Thermotoga maritima MSB8: one gene and its partner. The protein of the gene in region 2 interacts with the protein of the main gene of each other region in a pairwise test. Links are inferred from orthologs where the notes say so. Each region holds a gene or a part of one and is shown on either strand. Other genes may lie near its edges.

What was found.
Region 1: the proteins of rlmN (region 2) and ftsZ interact in binary tests that used the Escherichia coli proteins (3 or more experiments, as listed by UniProt). The link is inferred for Thermotoga maritima MSB8 from one-to-one orthologs.

Annotation. Positions count from the first base shown.
Region 1 is NC_000853.1:855,597-867,583, reverse strand. Bases 4,161-6,957 are described here. They hold ftsZ (cell division protein FtsZ), read right to left. Parts: upstream 6,189-6,957; coding sequence 5,133-6,188; downstream 4,161-5,132. Other genes in these bases: TM_RS04275 (cell division protein FtsA), read right to left, coding at 6,205-6,957; TM_RS04285 (GspE/PulE family protein), read right to left, coding at 4,161-5,133. Also shown: TM_RS04305 (PEGA domain-containing protein), read right to left, coding at 1-453; TM_RS04300 (hypothetical protein), read right to left, coding at 470-1,105; TM_RS04295 (FtsW/RodA/SpoVE family cell cycle protein), read right to left, coding at 1,154-2,188; TM_RS04290 (COG1361 S-layer family protein), read right to left, coding at 2,231-3,436; more of TM_RS04285, read right to left, coding at 3,433-4,160; more of TM_RS04275, read right to left, coding at 6,958-7,455; TM_RS09800 (DUF4894 domain-containing protein), read right to left, coding at 7,457-7,981; gyrB (DNA topoisomerase (ATP-hydrolyzing) subunit B), read right to left, coding at 8,014-9,924; TM_RS04260 (DUF721 domain-containing protein), read right to left, coding at 9,905-10,210; TM_RS04255 (aminotransferase class IV), read right to left, coding at 10,207-11,028; tRNA (N(6)-L-threonylcarbamoyladenosine(37)-C(2))-methylthiotransferase MtaB, read right to left, coding at 10,988-11,987. UniProt on the Escherichia coli protein: Essential cell division protein that forms a contractile ring structure (Z ring) at the future cell division site. The regulation of the ring assembly controls the timing and the location of cell division.
Region 2 is NC_000853.1:1,687,634-1,695,175, reverse strand. Bases 952-3,797 are described here. They hold rlmN (23S rRNA (adenine(2503)-C(2))-methyltransferase RlmN), read right to left. Parts: upstream 2,968-3,797; coding sequence 1,936-2,967; downstream 952-1,935. Other genes in these bases: murB (UDP-N-acetylmuramate dehydrogenase), read left to right, coding at 3,020-3,797; TM_RS08730 (PASTA domain-containing protein), read right to left, coding at 1,325-1,939; rsgA (ribosome small subunit-dependent GTPase A), read right to left, coding at 952-1,328. Also shown: rpe (ribulose-phosphate 3-epimerase), read right to left, coding at 1-441; more of rsgA, read right to left, coding at 441-951; more of murB, read left to right, coding at 3,798-3,922; TM_RS08715 (IMPACT family protein), read left to right, coding at 3,901-4,476; TM_RS08710 (DivIVA domain-containing protein), read left to right, coding at 4,497-4,763; TM_RS08705 (hypothetical protein), read left to right, coding at 4,741-5,007; TM_RS08695 (YvcK family protein), read left to right, coding at 5,854-6,798; DNA-binding protein WhiA, read left to right, coding at 6,795-7,542.

The DNA of each region.
Region 1 (11,987 bases), 830 kb from region 2 along the record:
GTATTCTTCGACGTTGTCGGATAGCGTCGGAAAGGCTCGAGTTGTCCCGAGTTCTTTCAGCTGGTTGAAAATCGGTATCGGTCTGGTGCTTGCAATCACCTGAATGTACTCTTTTCCATACGGCGGTGAAACTCTGAGGGAATAGGTGGATTTTGAAGGAATCTTTTTTATCTCATTTGCCCTGACAAAATTGTCGCTTTCGTATTTGTTCGGGAAAATGAGAGTTACCTTACCCTGTGCGTTGATGTCGTAGATGAGTATGTACGCGTCTCTGGAAGATTTGACGAAGATCTCTATCCTCTCTCCCACTTCATAGACGGATCCTTCCGGTTTGTTGAGCCACACATCCACCGTGAAGTAAGGTTTCTCGGGTACTATGATGATGCTCTTTGCTTCGAAAGAGAAAGCCACCATCGAGACAAGAATCAGAAGAAGAAACACATATCTCCTCATGAATCACACCTCCTCGTTATTTTATCCATCTGACTTCCGCACCGAGGATTTTTGTGTTCGACTCTAAGGTTAATCTGCTAGGATTTTCCTGAACGAAAGCGGCAAAACCATCAACACCGCTTAAAGGACCAAGGTGATAAACTCCGTTGTTGTCAAGATATATTTCGCCTTCATCTTTTATATCTACTACTTCACAGTAATTATCACGTCCGTTGAAGGTTACCACAAAAAACGTCGTGATATTAACATCCCTCGTCAAACCCTTGACTCTCGCCTGCCATTCTTCCCGATCTGCCTGCCACCACACATCCACGTCGTAAATTGGATAGTAACTGTTCCAGATCCTGCCTAAATCATTTTTAAGATCCGCCGTATCAACGATCACCCCGGCTGCGGCAACGAAGTCGTTGTATTGTTCGTAGAATGTCGCTCTTTCATAGTAAGCATAACTTTCATCTGGATAGTAGAGTACAATCACAGGGTGTGCCTGAACAAGATAATCACCATAGGATGGTTGATACCAATCCATCACATCGTCAAGATAAGCATTCCCAACCACTTCGATGATGAACTCGTGCCTTTCCTCAATTGGAGGTAGACAGGCTGTCAAAATCAGAAGAATCAACCCCAGAAAGGGAAAAAATCTCTTCATTTTCTTCACCCCCTCAAATCTAAGACTTTCAAGTAAAGAAGAGAGTTCTCAAAGTTTCTTTTCCACTCTTGCCAGCGCAATCCCTTTGAGAATGAGTCCGACGAGAATGGAAAACACAAGTGTGGAGGTTCCACCGTAGCTGATGAAGGGAAGAGGAACACCCGTGACTGGAAGGAGTCCCAGGTTCATCGAGACGTTTTCGAAGACGTGGAACCATATCAGTCCACACGCAGAAACCATCAGTATTTCCCAGTACTCGTCTTTCACGTTCAGAATCCATCTGGAAACCTCGAAGAACAGAAGACCGAAAAGCGAAAGCAGAAAGACTATTCCGATGAATCCGAATTCCTCACCGATCACCGATACGATGAAATCAGTGTATGAAACAGGAACGTAACCCATGAGGTTCGCTTTTCCTTTCATGTATCCTGCTCCAAAGAGTCCACCGGCTCCGATTGCGTGAATCGACTGCAGAACGTTGTAGGAGTAACTCTCGCCGTACTCTTCCGGGTTGAGAAAAGAAAGTATCCTCGCTCTTTGATAATCCTTCAGCCCAAAGAAAAAGAAGACAGGAAGAAACACAAGGACAAGTATCAATAGAATCACAAGGGGCTTCTTATTCACATTCGAGGCCAAAACCGCAAACAGCCAGATCAATCCCACAGAAAGCGTGGTGCCAAGATCGGGTTCCAGAAATATGAGAACAGCGGGGACAACCGTGAGAAAAAAACTTCTCCAGAACCACCTTTTCTCCAGAAGATAAGGAAGCAGAACGATGAGCGAAAGCTTTGCAAAGTCTGAGGGCTGGAAACTGAATCCCATCACTCTGAACCATCTCTTTGAACCACCGATGGGGGTTCCTTTCACAAGAAGGGCCGCCAGTAAAACAACGGAGAAGACGTAGAGAATGATCGAAAAGTTCCTTATCGTTCTGTCCTTGATGAACAGAACCAGAAACATCAACGAAAAACCGGCTATATCCCACACAATCTGCCTCGTGAAAAGTTGCTCATTTTCTCCGTAAGTTGCGCTTCTCAAAGTTGCAAGTCCAAACAACATCAAGATGGACACAAGAACAACTATGATCCAGTCTATTCGTTTGTTCTCGTGTGGTATGGTCCCACCTCACTCTGAAACGACTATCTCCATCTCCTTCATCAGCCTGTCTTCTTCACTTTCTATCACAACGATGAGTTTGTAAGTCCCGGGATCCTCGAGCTTTATGATATCGTAACTGGTCGTCTTAAAAATTTCCCTTGAGGAGTATCCTTCGATCGTCATTCTGTACTCTTCAGAATAAGCATACGAAAACACCGGTTCTTTGTGCGTCAAAACAATCATGATGTTTTTCAAAACTATGTACTTTCGTTTCTTTTCTTCGTTCAAAAGCTTCACAGAGAAATCGTATCTTTCACCGGATGCTACAAACTTCTTCCCTTCGATGACAAGGGAGAGTCCCTTCAAATCTTTTTGATACTCTCGCGTGACGAAAAGGGGAATTGATTTTTCTATCAGACTGCTTTCTGTCTTCAATTTCAATTTGATGATGTAATCTCCCGATTCTTTTGGGGCGGAAAAACTCACTTCGTGGATCTGTTCGACCATCATCGGATTTATCACGAAGTCTTTTTCTATAGGAATATCTCTTTCAAAGACAGCCTCATTCCCTTTAAGGATAATAAGGCCGATCGACTCCACACGAATTTTCCGACTCTTTGAGCTTATGTTTTCCAGATAGACAAAGAAATGCACGTTTTCGTAAGGGAAATAAAAATCTTTCAGGTCTTCAACCTCGATTTGCCACTTTTCAATCACCGAAACGACCTTACTGATAACCACCCTCTGGCCGTTCAACTTGACAGAGACTGTGATCGTGTAATTCCCTCCAGGTAGATTTGACAGCTCTTCCTCCCTCAAAAGATCAAAAACCAGGACACTTTCGAAAGCTTCCATCTCTTTTTCCACACGCTGTGGAAAGTGAAACTCGTACACCGTGTCATTCTCCCTTTTGATGGAAAATACGAAATCTTCCAGCACAAGATTTTCTTTTTTCTTCTCTCTGTTGAACACTTTTACACGCACATCGAGGGGATCGTTTGGAAGGTAGGACTCTTTTGTTTCTATCACCAGCTGGAAGGGTCCAATCACACCTTCCGGTTTGTTGGAAAAAAACGCTTTCGTGAAAAACACCAGGAAAACCACTATTACAAGATTCACGACAAGAATAAAATTCGCCCTGCGGCGAATTCTATTTTTTCTGTTTCTGAACTCTTTTTCCTTTTCTTCGTCTCTCTTCTGCCATTCTTCAGGGCTTTTAGAAAAGTACTTCATAGCGGTGTGGTCACCCTGAAAACCTCTTCGATACTCGTCTGCCCAAGAAGAACCTTTTCGAGGGCATCCTGGAACATGGTGCGCATACCTTTTTTCACTGCGAGCTTTGCAATCTCTGTTTCACTCGCTTTGGAAGAGATCAATTCTCTCAACTCTTCATCCACAATCAAAACTTCCCCTATAGCCATTCTCCCTCTGTATCTCATCCCCTTGCAGGCAGGACATCCTTCTTCTGAAGGATAGTAAATCTGATCTGGTACCTTTCCAAAGAATTGTTCGAAATAAGATTTTACCTGTTCATCTCGAACCTCTCCAGGCATTTTACACTCATCACAGAGCTTTCTCACCAGCCTCTGACCTATGATTCCGATAAGGGAGGCTCCGAGAAGGTGAGGATCTATTCCCATTTCTATGAGCCTTGAAACAGCACCAGCAGCGGTGTTGGTGTGAAGTGTACTCAGAACTAAGTGTCCCGTGAGGGAAGCTTCCACCGCAAGCTGTGCGGTTTCTCTGTCTCTGATCTCACCCACCATGATGATGTCAGGGTCCTGCCTGAGGAAAGCTCTCAAGTACCGTGCAAACGTGAGACCTATTTCTGGGAAAACCTGACATTGGGTAACCCCTTCGATGGTGTATTCCACAGGGTCTTCCGCTGTTACTATGTTTACACTTTCACTCTTCAAATAATTTATCATAGCGACAAGTGTGGTGGATTTTCCGCTTCCCGTTGGTCCGGTGACCAGGATGATACCGTAGGGTTTTTCTAACAGTGATAGAATTCGTTTCAGATTGTATTCACTGTATCCAAGTTCCTCGAGGCGTTTGTTTGCATCGGACACCTTCAGTATTCTCATCACGACTTTTTCTCCGAAAGTGGAAGGCATGGTTGACACGCGAAAATCGTACTGTTCCCCGCCTTTTATCGTGTAAAACTTCCCGTCCTGTGGAAGTCTTCTTTCCGACACATCGAGACCACTCATAATTTTAATTCGTGCCACAACTGAGTTGTGCTGTGGCTTTTGATACTCAAGAACTTTTCTCAAAATACCATCTATTCTGAATCTCACCCTCACGGTTCTTTTCATCGGTTCTATATGGATATCACTCGCTCCCATTTCTATGGCACGGTTTACGATATTGTTTACGAGCCGGACGATGGGAGCTTCTTCTACTTCCCTTTCTTCTTCCTCTTCTTCCTCAACCTGTTCTGGTGTTTCTTCTATAGCAACGTAAGGCTCCTCGAAAAGTTCGAGAGGAACACCAAGAACATACGTTTGATACAAAACAGAAAAATCTCTGCTCGTCACCAGATAAATCTCCGGATTCTTCCCCGTGAGAAAACGTATCTCCTGTTTGATCCTTGGAATGTTCGTTCCGTTATCCGTCACCACCACGAGAGTTCCGTCTTCCTTCTTTTCTACAGGAATGACGTGCAGAGATTCGATGATGTTCTTTGGAATAGAACCCACCACGTTGAGTGGTATGTTTTTTGGTAGTTCCTTCAGGATTGGGACTCCGTATTGTTCACTCAAAGCCTCCAGCAGCTGATCCTCCGTGATATACCCTGTCTCAATTAGAACTTCTCCGAGCGGTTTCCTTTCCTCTTTTTGAATTTCAAGAGCCTTATCCAACTCTTCTCTGGTTATGAATCCTTTTTCCAGAAGAATTTCACCCAATTTTCTGTATCTTCTCAGCATTAAAGAAGCCCCTCCAGACCGTATCTGTAAATGGCCGGTATGTCACCTTCCGGGAATAGAATCTTGTCTTCATCTGGGAATCTTGTAGCTATGAAGATCACACGTATTTCGTCATCGGGTACTTCATCATCGAAGATGAGACCGAATTTGACGTCCGCGTCCTCACTGCTGTTCTGCCTTATGATCATAGCTGCTTCGTGCACTTCCTCCATTCTTATATTGCTGGGAGCAGTTATATTGAACACAATCGAACTCGCATTTTCTACAGGATGCTCTATCAACTTGCTTTCCATAGCCTTCTTAGCAGCTTCTCTCGCTCTGTGTTCTCCCTTTCCAACACCTATGCCAAGGATCGCAGCACCGGCGTCCTTCATTACCGACTCTATGTCTGCAAAGTCGAGATTTATGTAACCCCTCTTCGTTATCAGTTCCGAAATTCCTTTCACTCCCTGGTGAAGAGTCTCGTCAGCCTTCAGAAAAGCATCCTTTATCTTGACATCCCTCGGGAGTTCTTCCATGAGTTTGTTGTTGGATATCTTTATGAGGGTATCCACATGTTTTCGAAGTTTTTTGAGCCCCTCTATCGCTTTTTTGAGTCTCTCCGGGCCTTCGAAATAGAAGGGAGTCGTCACTATGGCTACAGTCAGGATTCCCATTTCTTTGGCTATCTTTGCTATGACAGGGGAAGCACCTGTTCCCGTCCCTCCTCCGAACCCTGCAGTTATGAAGACCATGTGGGTATCCTGGAGCACTTCTCTGATTTTTTCCTCGCTCTCAAGAGCAGCTTGTTCTCCTATCTCGGGACGTCCCCCTGCACCAAGGCCTCGTGTGATGTTCTCACCGATCTGAATCTTCACGTCAGCGTTAGAAGCCTCCAGTACCTGAAGATCGGTGTTCACCGCGACAAATTCAACACCGTGTATTCCTATTTCTATCATTCTGTTTATGGCATTGTTTCCGGCACCGCCTACACCTATGACTTTTATCTTCAAATTGTTCGCCTGAGGGATGTTTCTATTTTCCTTTTTCTTCTCAACATCAAGGTCAAATCCCATACTCTTAACCTCCTACTCACTCCATCAATTCTTTGAAGAGTCTGAAAATTTTCTTCAGCGGATTTTCACTTTTCACCGGAGTTTCCTCATAAGGATTTTCCGAAACGGCGAAAACATTTCCAAACGCAGCAGCGAAGGAAGGGTCATTGGCAACTTCATCCGCATTGATGATGGATGGTCTGTCGGAATTCGCGTAACAACCCGTTCTCACCGGAGATTTAAACACCTCCGTGGCCAGTTCGTTTATTCTTGGAATCTTGGCCCCTCCCCCGGTGAGAACCACACCACCAGGTATCCCTATTTCCCCTTCTTCTACTATCTTCGCTTCAACTTCCCTGAAGAATTTCTTGGATTTGCTCATTATCTCTCTGAGACGTGCGTGTATAATGACGGAAAGTTTCTTCGCAGTAGTCGTTTTTATGGTGTTTCCATCGAGCCCTCTGTACTGTATTTCCTCCTCTTTCAAATCGTTATAAACTGCGTTTCCATGAGTTATAATGAGTCTTTCCGATTCTTCAAAGGAGGTGTCGAGAACTGCAGAAACATCTTTTATAACATGCTTCATCCCCACAGGAACGTAGGATATCTTTATGGGAACACCGTTTTTGTACGCTATCAACCCGGTGAAATTGTATCCCAGGTTCACAACCACCACACCTCGGTCTTTCTCAGGCGTGGTGAGAACTCCCTCGGCAGTTGAAACAAGAGAAGACTTCAACTGAAACGGACTTTTAACGGTATCCTGCAAGAAATTGTAGAACATCTCATAAACTTTCAAAGGTACGACAATGGATGTGTACTCGATGGCTATCTTCGAAGCCTTCATATCGAGAGGATTGAAAACGATCCTTTCGTCGTCCAGGAGATATCTTTTCGAAAATATGTGAAGAGGAGTTTTCCCGTTCTCTTTCAATTTCTCAAGAGCTTCCGATTGCATCTCACTCAAGATGTCCAGGGTGATAGATCGTTTCTCTTCACCGAAGTCCCTTTCGATCACGGTGTCTTCTCTTTCAAAACTCACGCTGCTGAAAGAAATGACAAAATCACTTCTCAGAGACTTTTGCAGCTGTTCTTCGAGTTCTTTAAGCAGTGTGTTCACAGATTCTTTGAAAGCGATGGCGTCTTTTATTTCACCTTCATCCAATCCTCTCGATTTCACACTTGAAAAGGCCAGTGCTTCCCATTCTTGATCACGTTTTCCGAGAACGAGTCCTTTTATATATCGTGAACCTATATCAATCGAGGTATAAAAGACAGTTTTTGACAAGTCAATCACCCCTTATCCACATCAATCTTCCATCATCCGTCAGGAAATACCTTTCCTTCGCTTTCATTTTCTCAGATTGCTCCATTATTACCTGAAAGTTCTCGACAAGATCTTTCCATTCTTCAAACATGATTCTGGATCCCTTCAGCAGAACAACTTCTTTTGACTCAAAAAAAACAGCGGACACTACAGAACTTTTCAGAATCGGAATCAACATCTCCAGAATTTCCCTGTCGCTCTTTGAAAGTCGAAGCCCTTCAAGATTAACTTCCAGAAACACTGGGTAGAATTTGAATAGGTCCTTTTTCGATAACGAAGCTACCAAACTCCCATCTTCAGCGCATAAATAATAATTCCCTTCATAGAAAACTATCCCTATAGCCTTTTTCGAATCTATTATAATACTTTTTGGAGAAATGTTAAAATTTTCTATCAAATATGAATACACTTTTTCTGGAACCCTCACGTGTTCTCTACGACTTTGAAAAAAAGAATTCACAAAGAACAGAATGTAAAGAACAATCATTGTGATGAGAAGAACTCTCAGGGATCTCATGACTAGATATCCAGTTCTTTCACTTTCAGAGCGTGCCTTTCTATGAACTCCCTTCTACTGGATGGATCGTTACCCATGAGAATTTCAAAGAGTCTATCCGCTTCTTCGGCATCTTCTATAGTTACCCTTATGATTTTTCTCGTTTCTGGATTCATCGTTGTTTCCCAGAGCTGCTCAGGATTCATCTCGCCAAGTCCTTTGTACCGTTGAATTTCGATCCTTTTTCCCTGGAGTTTCTCTTTGTATTCCGCCAGCTCCTGGTCACTGTAAACGTAGAACTCTTCTCTTCCAGCTTTGATCCTGTAGAGAGGTGGGAGTGCTATGTATACCCTGCCCTGTTCGATGAGGGGTCTCATGTATCTATAGAAGAGTGTCAGAAGGAGAGTTCTTATGTGTGCACCGTCTATATCGGCGTCGGTCATGATGATAATCCTACCGTATCTGAGCTTGCTTTCGTCGAAATCATCTCCTATGCCCGTTCCCACTGCAACAATTATGTCACTGATCTGCTCGTTTTTCAGTAATCTATCGAGAGATGATTTTTCCACGTTCAAAATCTTTCCTCTTATGGGAAGAACAGCCTGAAATTCTCTGTCTCTGGCCTGTTTTGCCGATCCCCCGGCAGAGTCACCTTCCACGATGAAAAGCTCCGTTTTCTCTCTATGTGTGGAACTACAGTCTGCCAGTTTTCCGGGAAGTGTTGTGTTTTGAAGAACGTTTTTCCTTCTCACCATTTCTCGAGCTCTCTTTGCCGCTTCTCTTGCCTGTTTGGTGCTCATGATCTTTGAAAGAATTGTTTTCACGAGCTCGGGATTCGCGTCGAATATTTTTTTCAGCTCTTCTCTCATAGCCTTGGTTACCGCTTCCTTGACTTCTTCGTTGCCGAGTTTTGACTTTGTTTGCCCTTCGAATTCGGGGTTCTTCACGTAAACACTGATAACCGCCGTGAGGCCTTCTCTAACATCCTCACCCTGGAAGGAATCGTCTTTCTTGAGAAAATTATGTTTTTTCCCATACTCGTTCATGAGTCTTGTGAGGGTGCTCTTAAAGGCTGTAACATGAGTTCCACCATCGACAGTTTTTATGGTGTTTGCAAAAGACACGATATCTTCAGAATACGAATCAGTGTATTGAAAGGCGATCTCCACTATCACTTCGTCTTCACCATTTTTTGTTTTCACTTTTTCCGTTCTCTTTATGTGTATCACATCGTGTAGAGCTTTTTTCCCACGGTTCAAATACTTCACATACTCCACTATGCCTCCGTCGAATTTGAAGGTTTTCTTCTCTCCGTTTATTCTGTCTTCGAATTCTATTTTGAGTCCTGGTACTAGGAAAGCTATCTCTCTCAATCTGTGTTCGAGTATGTCGGGATCGAACTCTGTCTCCGAAAATATGAGAGGATCGGGTTTGAATCGAACGATCGTGCCGTGCTTATCGGTTTCTCCTATCACTTCCACAGGTGTGACCGGTTTACCCCTTTCGTATCTTTGTCTGTAGATCTTCCCGTCACGATGTACCCGCACTTCCAGCCACTCCGAAAGAGCGTTCACCACCGATACACCAACACCGTGCAGGCCACCGCTTATCTTGTAGGAATCCTTGGAGAATTTTCCGCCCGCATGAAGAACTGTGAAAACCACTTCCAGAGCGCTTCTTCCCTCTTCTGGATGTATGTCAACGGGGATTCCCCTTCCGTTGTCCTCGACTTCCACACTTCCATCTTCATGGAGAGTCACACGTATCCAGTCGCAGTATCCAGCGAGTGCCTCATCAACACTGTTGTCAACCACTTCGTACACGAGGTGATGCAATCCACGTTTGCCCGTGGATCCTATGTACATTCCGGGTCGCATTCGGACAGGTTCCAGTCCTTTTAAAACCTTTATACTTTCAGCGGAGTACTTTTCCATCTACTTTTCCCCTCCTGAACTTTATATCTCTGAACAGTTCTTTGCCCGATCTTTCATTCAGAATTTTGAGCAAGCGATCTTTCTGCATGGTGAGTTCCGTCATCCACAGCGAATCATCGCAAACAATGTAAACTGTCCCGTTCTCCACTTTTTCCACCTTCGTGTGCCTCGCTATCACAGGTCCAACTATCTTGTCCCATTCAGAAAGGAGCATCTTTATCTTCAGTTCAAAAAAAAGAGGTTGTTTGGTGGAAAGCTCATCAAGCAGCTGTCTGAGAAGAATCATATTCCCACCCAGTTTTCCTCCAGATTTAAGACAAAAGGCTCAAAGTTTTCCATCAAAGTCGCTGTCACAGGTCCTGGCTCTTCCTCGAAAAACGAGTGCTCGTTCAACCTTCTGACAGGAACCACTCCCGCACTTGTGTGTGTGAGAAACATTTCATCCGCTTCGAACAGTTCCCACACCCACACTACTCTTTCTTCAACAGGTATCTCGAGACTTTTTGCGAGCTTTATAACGTTTTCCCGTGTGATGCCATCCAGAATACCGCTGTCAAGCGATGGTGTAATCAATTTGCCTTCTTTCACCAGAAACACATTGCTGAAACTTCCCTCACAGACCTGCCCGTTCAAACCGAGCAAAATCACATCGTAGCAGTCCACTATTTCCCTTCTTGCAAGCACTATGTCGGTGCGTCCAGTTATTTTTAGAGCTGGTGGAGTAGAAAGATCCGGTATCCTTCGAACGTTCGATATTTTCACCTCGACTCCTGTCTCCAGGTCTGGTATATTGAGCGGTGAGAACACAAAGAGAACCTCCCCGGAATCAGGGAAAAGATAGACTTTGATTCTCACTTCTTGTTTGAACTCATCAGCTCCCGCCTTCAGCACCTTTGTGAATTCATCGAAGCTCAGAGAAAGAGGAAGATTAAAGAAATCGGCAGATCTTTTCAGCCTAGTGTAATGTTTGTAAGCCGCAAACGGGGCCCTACTGTAAGTTCTCAGAGTTTCATACACCGCTCCCTGGAGCGACTTTTCAAACAGAGAGAAATCCAGTGAAATTTCATCCGCGCGCCGGAACTTTCCCCTCCACCATATCAGCACGACAGGAAATCACTCCCTCTTCTGAAAGGGATTTCACCCTCACACTATGAAATTCTCCCACTCTATTTCCTACAAACTCGTGCTTCACGTAGTACTCGTCATAGCCAGAAAGAACACCTTTCATAACGTACCACTCAGCGAGTACTTTTCTTTCTTTCCCAATGATTCTCTTCCTGTACCTGATAGAAACATCTTTCGCTTTCTCTTTTAAAACATCCAGACGCTCTTTCTTCTTCGATTCGGGAACACCGCCTTCCATTCTGCTCGCTGGAGTTCCGGGGCGTGGTGAGAATCGGAAAATGTGTACTCTGCTGAACTCCACTTTCTCCACCAGTTCAAGAGTTCTCTGGAAGTCGGCATCCGTTTCTCCAGGGAAACCAACGATTATGTCCGTTGTTATTGAAAAATCTGGATCGATACTTCTCAATTTGTCAACAACACGCATGAAATCAGAGATTTTGTATTTTCTTCCCATCCTTTTCAACACATCATCGGATCCGCTCTGAACCGAAATATGAAGATGCGGACACAGTCTGGGGTTTCTCTTGAAAGCCTTCACAATTTCGTCGTTCACGTCTTCCACATTTATGGAGCTGAGACGCACTCGATAATCCCCAGGAACTTTCTCGATGACCTTTAGAAGTTCAGCAAGTGAAGAACCCATGTCCTTTCCATATTTTCCAAGATTGACCCCGGTTATCACGATCTCTTTGTAACCTTTCATTACCATTTCCGCGAATTCCTCTTTGAATATTTCGAGCGGCTTACTTCTGATTCTTGTGCCACGGGCCAACCTGATAGCACAGTAGGTGCAGGTGTTGTCACACCCGTCTTCAACCTTTATGTAAGAACGGGTTCTGTCTTCGAAACTTCCTTTCACTTTCTCGTAAACGGGCCGGCCGGGTTCAGATACAACAACCTGTTGTTTGCCATTCAAGGAGTTAATATGATCCACTATG
Region 2 (7,542 bases):
TATGAACCTCTGACCAGAGAAACCAGGATTGACGCTCATCACAAGTACACCGTCGACGTCGGTTATGATCTCTGAAAGAAGATTGATGGGGGTATGCGGGTTTATGGCCACAAAGGCCCGTGCTCCAAGGTCTTTAACACGATGGACCAGTCTGTGGAGATGAAAGGTCGATTCGTAATGGATGGCGACCATATCTGCTCCTTCTTCTATGAAGCGGTCGATGTAATCTTCGGGATTGGTGATCATCAGGTGTACACTTATGGGAAGTTTTGTTTCTTTCCTGAGGGCTTTCAGAACGGGAAGTCCAAAGGAAATGTTTGGAACAAAATGACCATCCATGACATCGAAATGGATCATATCCACGTGCTCTTCCACCCTTTTCACTTCATCGGCCAGTCTTGCAAGGTCACACGCGAGAATTGAAGCTGCTATTTTCACCATTACTTTTTCCTCCTTCCCAGAAGCTCGTAAAACATCTTCACGTAGTTTTCGTATCGACTTTCTGCGATTTCTCCGTTCTCCACGGCTTCTTTCACTCCACACTCCGGTTCATCCACGTGGTTGCAGTCCGAGAAGAAACACTGTTTGTCTCCAAATTCCTTGAAGTAGTGTTTCAGTTCCTCGGGTTCTATGTCGTTGATCTCCAGATTTGCGAAACCCGGAGTATCGACTACGTAACCTCCGAAATCGAATTTCAAGAGCTGGGCAGTTGTTGTAGTATGCCTTCCCCTTTGGAGTTTCTCTGAAACTTCGCTCACCCGTAATTTCAAACCGGGATTTATGGCGTTGAGCAAGCTACTTTTTCCAACTCCGGAGAGTCCGGCCATCGTGCTGATCTTTCCCTTCAGATATTCCTTGAGCTCTTCGATTCCCATTCCGGTTTTCGCACTGGTTTTCACGATTGGATAGAGTCCAGAATAGATCTCTTCCAGCTCTCTTACCTTCCTCAGATCGTCTTCATCGTAGAGGTCCATCTTGTTGATGACCATCACCGTTTCCAGTTCGTTCTTTTCAGCGAGAACAAGAAATTTATCGATTATGTAGGTCGAAGTTTCCGGCATTTTCACCGTTACCACGAGAATCACTTGATCCACATTGGCGACGTGAGGTTTGGTGAGTAGATTTTTCCTGTGTAGCACGTTCTCTATGACTCCGGATCCTGTTTCATCCGGTGTGTACTCCACCCTGTCTCCAACGTATATCTTGAGATTCTGCAGGCGAAATTTCCCCCTCAGTTTGCAGAGGATTCTTTCACCAGTTTCCTCGTCTTCGACCGTGACCATGTTCGAGTGAAAACTCACCACTATTCCTCTTCTTCTCAAGTTCATTCCTCCCCAAGGATGAGGATAACTTTCGTTGCTATAGAACCTTCCGGGGGATACTGTGCCACCACCGTATCACCTGTTCCAAGTAGCAAAACACGGGGATCGTCCTTCAGTTCGTCCACTTTTTTGCCCACAAAATTTTCTACCAGAAAATAGCTTTCTTTTTCTCCTGTATCAATAAGAAGAATTAATTTCCCATTGTAGATCTGCCCCTCTTTCGGATAGGTTGCGAGAACCCTGTCTTTTTCAGTGCCAAAAGGAAAATAAACGGTTTCGTAATTCCACCCGAGCCTTTTCAGGATCTCTTCTGCGACTGGGAAATTCAGCTGTGAAAGACGAGGCACAATTTTTTTCTGGGGGTTTTCGTAGTAGAGATTCACCGTTCTTCCCTTTTTCACCCTTGAACCGGCTCGTGGATAAGTGTCCACCACCGTTTCGGAAGAAGACTTGTCACAAAACAAACCAGACGTTTTCAGTCTTTCACACGCTTCTGTTCCAGAAAGCCCGACAACGTCCGGTACCGTGCTGTACTGACTCTGATAAAACTTCATTGTGAACAAAAAGAAAAGGCCACCAACCACGATGCCGATTATTATTCCGAGAAACACCCTCATGATCTTGATTTTATTCTCTTCAGCCTCAGCTGACCACAGGCCGCTTCGATGTCGGTACCCTTTTCTCGTCTGATTTCTGCTTCGATTCCGTTTTCCAGTAGTATCCTCTTGAAGGTCAAAAGCCGTTCCCTCGACGGTCTTCTCAAGCCTTCCACCGTTGGATTAACAGGGATCAGATTCACGAAGACCTTCATGTTTCTCAAAATTTCGGCCAGTTTCTTTGCGTCGCTTATTTCATCGTTTATACCCCTTATGAGCACGTACTCTATCGTTACACGATTTCCTGTCTTCCTCTGATAGATCTTCACCGCATTCAGGATCTCTTCGATGGAGTACTTTTTGTTCAAAGGAACGAGCTGATCTCTCTTGAAGTTCGTTGGAGCGTGGAGTGAAAGAGCGAGCTTCACATCGAGCCCTTCTTCAGCCAGTTGAATTATTCTGTCCGGGATTCCAACTGTTGAGATTGTGATCCTCCTGATACCTATGTTTCCCATCTTTTTGTGGTTCAGTATTCTTATACTTTTTATTGTGTTTTCATAGTTCAGAAGAGGTTCTCCCATTCCCATGTACACAACGTTTCCTATTTTTTTCTTCTCTTCTTTTTCCATGGAAAGGATCTGTGCTACGATTTCTCCTGTGGTCAGATTTCTGACAAATCCGCTCATTCCTGTGGCACAGAAGATGCATTTCACAGGACATCCAACCTGGGTTGAAATGCAGGCCGTTATTCTGTCCGGATGGAAAAGCATCACAGATTCTATTGTGTTTCCATCCTCGAGTTCCCAGAGGAATTTGGTGGTACCATCTATTCTGGAAACCTTCTTGTCGAGGAGTTTCAAGAAAGAAATGGAGAAGTGCTCTTTCAAAAGAGCACGGTGCTTTTTCGAAAGGTTTGTCATCTCGTCGAAGTTGTTCACCTTTTTATCGAACACCCAGTCCAGAATCTGATCTGCCCTGTAGCGCTCGAGACCCAGGTTAGTGATCTCGGTTACCAGTTCTTCGTAAGAAAGATCGAGTAGATTCTTCAAGTCAACACCTCCCAGTTTGAAATTATACTATAGAGTTTAAGGAGGGATATCTTTGGACAAAATTTTTGGATCTCTTCACAAAGCAGGCTGTGACGTGCGAATGTTCGAAAAACTTTCCTGTCACACCAGCATAAAAATCGGTGGAAGAGTGAAATATCTTGTTCTTCCAAACGATGTTTTTTCTCTGGAACGAGCCATCACTGTTCTGAAGGATCTTCCGTTTCAAATAATGGGACTTGGCACGAACCTTCTGGTTCAAGATGAAGATCTGGATATCGCAGTGTTGAAAACAGAAAGGTTGAATCAAATTGAAATAAAGGGAGAAAAAGTACTGGTAGAAAGTGGAACTCCCCTGAAGAGACTCTGTCTATTTTTGATGGAAGCGGAACTCGGGGGACTGGAGTTCGCATACGGGATACCGGGGAGCGTGGGGGGAGCCATCTATATGAACGCGGGAGCGTACGGAGGAGAGATTGGAGAGTTCGTCGAAGCGGTCGAGGTTCTAAGAGATGGAGAAAAGACCTGGCTTTCGAGGAACGAGATTTTTTTCGGCTACAGAGACAGTACGTTTAAAAGGGAGAAATTGATCATAACACGTGTGATGATGAGTTTCAAAAAAGAAAAGAAGGAAACCATAAAAGCGAAGATGGACGATTACATGAGGAGGCGTCTGGAAAAACAACCCCTTGACCTTCCGAGTGCGGGTAGTGTTTTCAAAAGGCCAAGAGAGGATTTCTACGTGGGAAAGGCCATAGAATCCCTGGGTCTGAAAGGTTACAGAATTGGAGGGGCTCAGATATCGGAAAAACATGCGGGATTCATTGTGAACGCAGGAAGTGCTACTTTTGATGACGTGATGAAACTCATTGATTTTGTGAGAAAAAAGGTGAAGGAGAAATACGGTGTGGAGCTGGAAACGGAGGTTGAAATCTGGTGGAATGGAAGACGGTGGTGAAACCCCATACAGAAAGAATCAACGTTAAAAGATCGGAGTTCTATGCCACGATCTTTCCAGTAAAGGATGAAAAAGACTTTCGTGAGAAGCTGAAAGAAGTTTCGAAGAGAGATGCAACTCACAACTGCTGGGCTTACAGGATCTTCTCTCCAAACGGTATTCTTGAACACAGTTCGGACGACGGTGAGCCGAGTGGAACGGCGGGCAGACCAATCCTCGGGGCTCTAAAAAAATACGATCTTATGAACACGGCGATCGTTGTCACAAGATATTTTGGTGGAGTGAAACTGGGTGTTCGTGGACTCATAGAAGCTTACTCTTCGGCCGCTGAGATGGCGGTCAAGGGAGCAGAATTGAGAAAGCTGAGGCTCATGAAAGAGTTCGAAGTGGAAGTAGATTATCAGGAACTGAACAATGTGTTCAGAGTTGTGGAGATGATGGGGCTGGAGCTCGTTGAGATGGACTACACAGAGAGGGGTGCAAAAATCCTGCTTCGTGGTCTTGAAGTACCTGAAAACCTGGTTATAAAAACGATTCGTGATGTGTTAATATAATCACGAAGGAGGGAAAATGAATGAAAGAACTGGAGGATCTCGAAAGGATTCTCGATTCAATGATAGAGGATTACAAAAAGTTGAAAGAGGAAAATAAGGAACTGTGGTCGAAGGTGAAACAGTTGAATGAAAGGATACTTCACTTAGAAAAGGAGAAGGAGCAGCTGGAAAAGACCATCGAGCAACATAAAAGGTCTCTGAACACACTCGTGGAGAAAATTCAGCGTTTTCTCTCCCTCACAACCGATCAGGGGATGATACAGGATGAAGAAGAAAATAAGCGTTAGACTTGGAAAGAAAGTGTACAACCTCGTTACGGATGAGGATCTGGAGATAGTCAATCAAACCATAGAAAAAATAGAAAAAGACTTCAAGCGGTACGAAGAATTCATCGACGAAGTGGGGATAGATAACATCCTGTTCGTCATGTTGGCCAACACCGTGCTCGAAAACGTGAAAATGAGTGAGAGAATTAGAAATCTGAAGAAAAAACTTTCTCAGGCACTCAGGGAAGGTGATCAGGAACCTTGAAGAGAATAGTCGTTGTGTCCGGGCTTTCGGGGGCGGGAAAAACCACCGCGATGGGTTTTCTGGAGGATCTGGGGTATTTTTGTGTTGATAACGTTCCCGGTAACATACTGGAGGAACTTTTGAAGCTCTTCATGAGTTCCGATCTTGAAAAGATGGCGATGGCCATTGATGTGCGAAGCGAACACCTTGGAGATCCCATATCGACGGTTGAGAGAATAAAAGAAAAGACGAATGCTCTGGTAATTTTTCTGGAGGCGTCCACGGAGGAACTTCTGAGGAGATACGCTCTAACGAGAAGAAGGCATCCTCTTCAGAAGGACGGAATAGGGCTGGAAGATGCCATAGAGAAGGAGAGGAAAATCCTGTCTCGTATAAGGGAAATCGCGGACGTTGTGATAGATACAACCAGCATGAACACACATCAACTGCGTGAAACTCTGACGCATTTTCTCGTGAACCAGGCCGGTGGAACCTCTGTCAGAATAATGAGTTTCGGATTCAAACACGGAATCCCAATGGACGCGGATTTCGTTTTTGATGCTCGTTTTCTCCCGAACCCACACTACGTACCGGAACTTTCTTCAAAGACGGGTTTGGATAGCGAGGTAGAAGCGTACTTTAAAAATTATCCAGTGGTGGAAGAGTTCATCGAAGAAGATCTATGAAGTACTCAAAGTGGCGATAGAAGAGTACCAGAGAACTGGAAGAAGGATAATCACTGTGGGAATAGGATGTACCGGCGGCAAGCATAGATCTGTGTATATCGCACACAGGCTGAAAGAAATGCTGGAAAAAGAAGGTTTTACGGTCATTGAGAAACACAGGGACATAGAGAAGGTGTGAGCGGTGAAGGTGGTCGCTGTAGGTGGAGGGACGGGACTTTCCACTCTTTTGAAAGGCTTGAAAAACATCGATTCTTTTGAAATAACCGCTGTTGTCTCAGTCACTGACGAAGGGGGAAGCTCCGGAAAGTTAAGAAAAGAGCTGAACGTACCTCCTCCCGGTGATGTGAGAAACAACATCGTGGCTCTGGCAAAAGATGAAGATCTTCTTGCGAAGCTGATGAGCTATCGTTTCAGTGAGGGGTCTTTTAAGGGACACAGTCTGGGAAACCTGATAATAGCGGCTCTTACCAAGATCGAAGGAAGTTTTTCGGAGGCCATAAGGATCTTGGAGAGGGTGCTCGCTATAAAAGGGAGAGTCTTACCCGTAAGCGAAGATCACGCAAGACTTGTGGCAAGGTTCGAAGATGGAGAAGAGGTGATCGGTGAAACGAACATCGTCAGAAAAGGTGGAAAGATAGTCGAAGTCAGGCTGGATAGACCGATCGATGCACTTCCTGAAGTCCTCGAGGCGATTGAAAGGGCCGATATCATCATCTTTGGCCCAGGGAGTCTCTACACGAGTATCATCACAAACGTTCTCGTAAACGGTGTGAAGGATGCGATTAAAAAATCGAAGGCGAAGAAAATATACGTGTGTAACCTCATGACCCAGCCAGGTGAAACAACAGGATACAGGGTCTCGGACCACGTTAAAGAACTCGAAAGGTACCTGGAGCAAAGCGTCGATTTTGTGCTGGTGAACACCCGCAAACCTTCTGAAGAGGTGCTCGAAAGGTATAGAAAAGAGGGCAGTGATTTCGTGGAGATCGACGCTGAAAACATACAGAACACCATTCTGGCAGAGCCTTTTCTTGTAGAGATAGTTGACCCCTCAGATGGTCAAAGAAAGATAAGACACGACTCTGTGAAACTGGCGGATGTGATTGAGAGAATTTCGAGGTGGTGAGCCTCTTGAGGCGAACTTTCTCTGAAGAGATAAAAGAAGAACTCGTGAACGTCCCTTTTGGTAGTCGTGAAGAGGTTATATCGGAACTTTTAGGTTTCATAAAAGCGCGGGGCGATCTGGATGTTAAGAGCAGGCATATCGTTTTTTCTTTGCACTCTTTTGCCGCCTCGAGGCGGCTTTTGAATTTAATGAAGTATCTCTCAAAACCCGTTTCGGAGATAATTGTAGAGAAATCACACAACATAAAGAAGAGGTACATAAAAATCACCGCAGAGTATTCAGAAAGTTTCATGGTGATAGAGCCGTTCTTCGACGTAGCCCTCTTTGTTTCATTTTTGAGAGGACTGTTTCTCAGCGGAGGATCCATGACGAATCCAAGGTATCATTATCATCTGGAAATCAATCTGTTTGAGGAAGAAACGCTCGCTCTCACCAGAAAAAGCTTGAAAGATTTCTTCAACATAAACGCAGGCATCATAGAACTCAGGAATACAAGAAAACTTTATATAAAGTCTATAAAGGACATTCTTGTGTTCCTTGAAGCCATAGGGGTTCAGAGAAAGCTGGAAGAGATAGATCGAATCGTCACTGAAAGAAAAGTGATCGGTGATGTGAACAGAACGGTCAACTTTATAGAGGCGAACGCCATCAGAACAGCAAACAGTACGGCTCGTCAGATACGTGCGATAGAGCTTATAAAAGAGAACATGGGACTCGAAAACTTACCCGAGGATTTGAGAAGAG